Regions from separate parts of the Streptomyces yamdrokensis genome, predicted to be linked through region 2. Evidence: predicted binding sites of a transcription regulator. Region 2 holds the regulator's gene; the other holds the start of a gene.
What was found. Region 2 encodes HrcA, which represses chaperone genes, less so after heat shock. Its sites were predicted from a motif close to TTNGCACTCNGNNNNNCNGAGTGCNAA; they were not measured.

Region 1: a site for HrcA is predicted at 1,507-1,533, ahead of ACWZEH_RS14165 (FmdB family zinc ribbon protein). Genes of this name have one in related genera too.

What each region holds. Positions count from the first base shown of each region.
Region 1 is NZ_CM132679.1:3,268,053-3,270,511, forward strand. Features, by position in the region: gene ACWZEH_RS14160 (MFS transporter) at 1-1,244, shown strand, start outside; gene ACWZEH_RS14165 (FmdB family zinc ribbon protein) at 1,544-1,903, shown strand; gene ACWZEH_RS14170 (S-methyl-5'-thioadenosine phosphorylase) at 2,010-2,459, shown strand, end outside.
Region 2 is NZ_CM132679.1:2,468,611-2,471,069, reverse strand. Features, by position in the region: gene ACWZEH_RS10555 (MBL fold metallo-hydrolase) at 1-429, opposite strand, end outside; gene hrcA (heat-inducible transcriptional repressor HrcA) at 599-1,615, shown strand; gene dnaJ (molecular chaperone DnaJ) at 1,616-2,459, shown strand, end outside.

The DNA of each region.
Region 1 (2,459 bases), 800 kb from region 2:
CGGGATACGGCCGACTGCTGCGTACGCGCGGCGCCTGGACGTTCCTGCTCCCCGGCTTCGCGGCACGCCAGCCGTTCGCGATGCTCACCCTCTCCATCGTGCTGCTGGTGCAGCACACCACCGGTTCGTACGGCGCGGCCGGCGCCGTCGCGGCGGTCACCGGCGTCGCCATGGCCGTGTTCGCGCCCTACAGCGGCCGGCTCGCCGACCGCCACGGACAGCGCGCCGTCCTCGTCCCCGGTGTCCTGGTGCACACCCTGTCCGGGCTGACCCTGACCGCGCTGGCACTGAACGGCGCCCCGCTGTGGGCGCTGTTCGCCGCCGCCGTACCCACCGGCGCCTCGGTGCCCCAGGTCGGGCCCATGGTGCGCGCCCGCTGGGGCGTGAAGCTCAAGAACTCCCCGCTGATGACCACGGCGGCGGCCTTCGAGTCCGTCACCGACGAACTGACCTTCGTCGTCGGACCGCTGCTGGCCACCGCCCTGTGCACGGCCGTGGACCCGGCGGCGGGCCTGATGGCCGAGGCCGCGCTGACCCTGATCGGCGGTCTGCTGTTCGCCGCGCAGAAGGGCACGCAGCCCGAGGTGGCCGCCCGCGGGCACGCGCGCGTGGAGCACGCTTTTGCGCTGCGCGTCCCCGGGGTACGCGTTCTGATCGTCACCTTCCTGGGCATCGGGTCCGTCTTCGGCGGCATGCAGGTGTCGCTGGCCGCGTACACCGAGTCGATCGGCGAACCCGGACTGAACGGCATCCTGTACGGCGTCTTCGCCGCGGGAAACATGCTCTCCGGCATCGCCTGCGGCGCCATCGCCTGGAAGACCGCCCCCCAGCGGCGCCTGGTCATCGGGTACGCGGCGCTCGCGGTGACCGCCTCCGCCCTGTGGACCGCCCACTCCGCGCTGCTCCTCGCCGGTCTCGGTCTCCTGGTCGGCATGTCCATCGCGCCCGCCCTGATCACCGGGTACACGCTGGTCGACGACCTGGTCCCGGCCGGTGCCCGCACCGAGGCCTTCACCTGGCTGACCGGCGCGGTGGCCCTCGGCCAGGCGACCGCGGTCACGGTCTCCGGGCAGCTGGAGGACAACCTCTGGGCCGGTGCCGGGTTCCTGGTGCCGATGGGCGGCACAGTGCTCGCCCTGGTGACGCTGCTGGCCCTGCGGTCACGGCTGGCGCCGCCCCGGGCGACCCGCGAGGTCACGCGCGGCGCGGCCCGGCGCGACCCCGTCGGGATCAGTGAGATGTGACGCATCGGCGGGCCGTCGCGCAGGGCGCCGGGCAGGCCCCTGTCAGGCCCGCCCGCGGGCACGCGTGGGGCGGTGGCGTCTCCGCGGACATGGCTTTCCACCTGCGAAACCACACCCTGAGGACGCGTCCGGGGTCCGCGCGGGGCACGGACGGGGCACGCGTGGAGGCCCGTCCTCATGACGGTCGCGTTGCGGCCGCCACCGCGGCGGGGTGACGTGCGTTACGCCGACCACTTGCGGCACGGGTTACCATTGACGATCGTTAGCACTCATCGAGTGAGAGTGCCAGGAGGAAGACAGTGCCCACCTATCAGTACCAGTGCACCGAGTGCGGCGAGGGCCTCGAGGCGGTGCAGAAGTTCACCGATGACGCTCTTACCGAGTGCCCGAACTGCCAGGGCCGCCTGAAGAAGGTGTTCTCGGCGGTCGGCATCGTCTTCAAGGGCTCCGGCTTCTACCGCAACGACAGCCGCGGCTCCTCGTCGAGCAGCGCCCCGGCGTCGAAGACGGCCGGTTCGTCGACGGGTTCGTCCTCGTCCTCGGGCTCCGAGTCCTCCGCGTCCTCCTCGTCCTCTTCTGCTTCGTCCTCCTCGGGCTCCGGCTCGTCGTCCGGATCCGGCAGCGCCGGCAGCAGCACCGCCGGCAGCACAGCCGCCTGAGGCCGGATCCCTGCGCGCCGCCTGAGGCCGAATTCCCTCACAGGACCCTGTCGTCGTCCGACGACGGGGTCCTCGGCCGTTTCCGGGGCCGGTTAGGGTGCGGAGCATGGCGAACAAGGCGAACGTCGAGATCGGCGTGATCGGCGGCTCCGGTTTCTACTCCTTCCTCGACGACGTGACCGAGGTCCAGGTGGACACCCCGTACGGGGCGCCCAGCGACTCCCTCTTCCTCGGTGAACTGGCCGGCCGGCGGGTCGCCTTCCTCCCCCGGCACGGGCGCGGCCACCATCTGCCGCCGCACCGGATCAACTACCGGGCCAACCTGTGGGCGCTCAGGTCGGTCGGCGCGCGCCAGGTCCTCGGGCCCTGCGCGGTGGGCGGCCTGCGGCCCGAGTACGGGCCGGGGACGCTGCTGGTCCCGGACCAGCTCGTGGACCGTACGAAGTCCCGGGTGAACACCTACTTCGACGGGTTGCCCCGGCCCGACGGCACGGTCCCGAACGTCGTGCACGTGTCGTTGGCCGACCCCTACTGCCCCGCCGGCCGGGCGGCCGCC
Region 2 (2,459 bases):
GCCCAGGTCGAGCGTCCACTCGCCGGACACCGTGTGCCGGGGGCGGACCAGCGCGTCCACCGCCTCCCGGGCCTCCCGCGCGTCCAGACCGTGGCGCTCCGCGTCCGTGAGCAGTTCCTCGCGCCCCCGCGCCAGCACCGTGTCCAGCCCCACCGCGCCGAACACCTCCGCGCCCGCGAACACCGCCGCCCCCAGCACATGGTCGAAGTGGGGGTGGGTGAGCGCGAGATGCGTCACACGCCGCCCGGCGAGCGACTGCGCCTCGGCCCGCAACCGCGCGCCCTCGCGCAGGGACGAACCGGCGTCCACGAGCAGTACCGCGCCGGTACCGACCACGAGTCCCGCCGTGCAGTCCCACACCGGAAGCCGGCACCGCCCCACCTTTGGCGCCAGCCTCTCCCATCCCGACCCTTCCCAAGCCACCGTCATACCGCGACGCTAACGGCCTACGGCTTTCGCGGCGCGTCCGCGCGGGACCGGCCTTGCCCGGGGAGTACCCCCCGGCCGTACACTGGGCGGGGAGTCTGGCACTCGCGTGCGAAGAGTGCCAGGGCATCCAGGAAACGGACCGGGCGGACGGCTTTTGGAGGTGTGCGTGATGCTCAGTGAACGCAGGCTCCAGGTGCTGCGCGCCATCGTCCAGGACTACGTCGGCACCGAGGAGCCCGTCGGCTCCAAGGCCCTCACCGAGCGGCACAACCTGGGCGTCTCCCCGGCCACCGTGCGCAACGACATGGCGGCCCTGGAGGACGAGGGCTTCATCGCCCAGCCGCACACCAGCGCCGGGCGCATCCCCACCGACAAGGGCTACCGGCTCTTCGTGGACAAGCTCGCCGGTGTCAAACCGATGACCGCGCCCGAGCGGCGCGCCATCCAGAACTTCCTCGAGGGCGCCGTCGACCTGGACGACGTCGTGGCCCGCACGGTGCGGCTGCTCGCGCAGCTCACCCGGCAGGTCGCCGTCGTGCAGTACCCGTCGCTGACCCGCTCGACCGTGCGGCACGTGGAGCTGCTCCCGCTGGCGCCCGCGCGCGCCATGCTGGTGCTGATCACGGACACCGGACGGGTCGAGCAGCGCATGGTCGACTGCCCGGCGCCGGTCGGCGAGGCGTCCCTGGCGGATCTGCGGGCCCGGCTCAACAGCCGTGTCGCGGGCCGCCGTTTCACCGATGTACCGTCCCTCGTCGAGGACCTCCCGGAGGCCTTCGACCCCGAGGAACGCGGTACGGTCTCGACCGTGCTCTCCACCCTCCTGGAGACGCTGGTCGAGGAGAACGAGGAGCGGCTGATGATCGGCGGCACCGCCAATCTGACCCGCTTCGGGCATGATTTCCCCTTGGTGATCCGGCCTGTCCTGGAGGCACTCGAGGAGCAGGTCGTGCTTCTCAAGCTGCTCGGCGAGGCGAAGGATCCGGGCGTGACCGTCCGTATCGGTCATGAGAACGCCCATGAGGGACTCAACTCCACGTCCGTCGTGTCGGTGGGCTACGGTTCGGGCGGCGAGGCGGTTGCCAAGCTCGGCGTGGTCGGACCGACCCGCATGGATTACCCGGGAACGATGGGAGCGGTACGCGCAGTGGCACGGTACGTCGGACAGATCCTGGCGGAGTCGTAAGTGGCCACCGACTATTACGCCGTACTCGGCGTGCGCCGGGACGCGTCGCAGGAAGAGATCAAGAAGGCCTTCCGGCGACTCGCCCGCGAGCTGCATCCGGACGTCAACCCGGATCCGAAGACGCAGGAGCGGTTCAAGGAGATCAACGCCGCCTACGAGGTGCTGTCGGACCCGCAGAAGAAGCAGGTCTACGATCTCGGCGGCGACCCGCTCCAGCAGGCCGGAGCAGGCGGTGGCGCGGGCGGCTTCGGGGCGGGCGGCTTCGGGAACTTCTCCGACATCATGGACGCGTTCTTCGGCACGGCGTCGCAGCGCGGTCCGCGCTCGCGCACCCGCCGGGGCCAGGACGCGATGATCCGCCTCGAGGTCGAACTGGACGAGGCCGCGTTCGGCACGACCAAGGACATCCAGGTCGACACGGCGGTCGTCTGCACCACGTGCAGCGGTGAGGGCGCGGCGCCGGGCACCACGGCGCAGACCTGTGACATGTGCCGCGGCCGGGGCGAGGTCTCGCAGGTCACCCGGTCCTTCCTGGGCCAGGTCATGACCTCGCGCCCCTGCCCGCAGTGCCAGGGCTTCGGCACCGTCGTCCCGACCCCGTGCCCCGAGTGCGCGGGCGACGGACGGATCCGCTCCCGCCGCACCCTGACGGTGAAGATCCCGGCCGGTGTGGACAACGGCACCCGGATCCAGCTGGCCGGAGAGGGCGAGGTCGGCCCCGGCGGCGGCCCCGCCGGCGACCTGTACGTCGAGATCCACGAGCTGCCGCACAACATGTTCCAGCGGCGCGGCGACGACCTGCACTGCACGGTCACCCTCCCGATGACGGCGGCCGCCCTCGGCA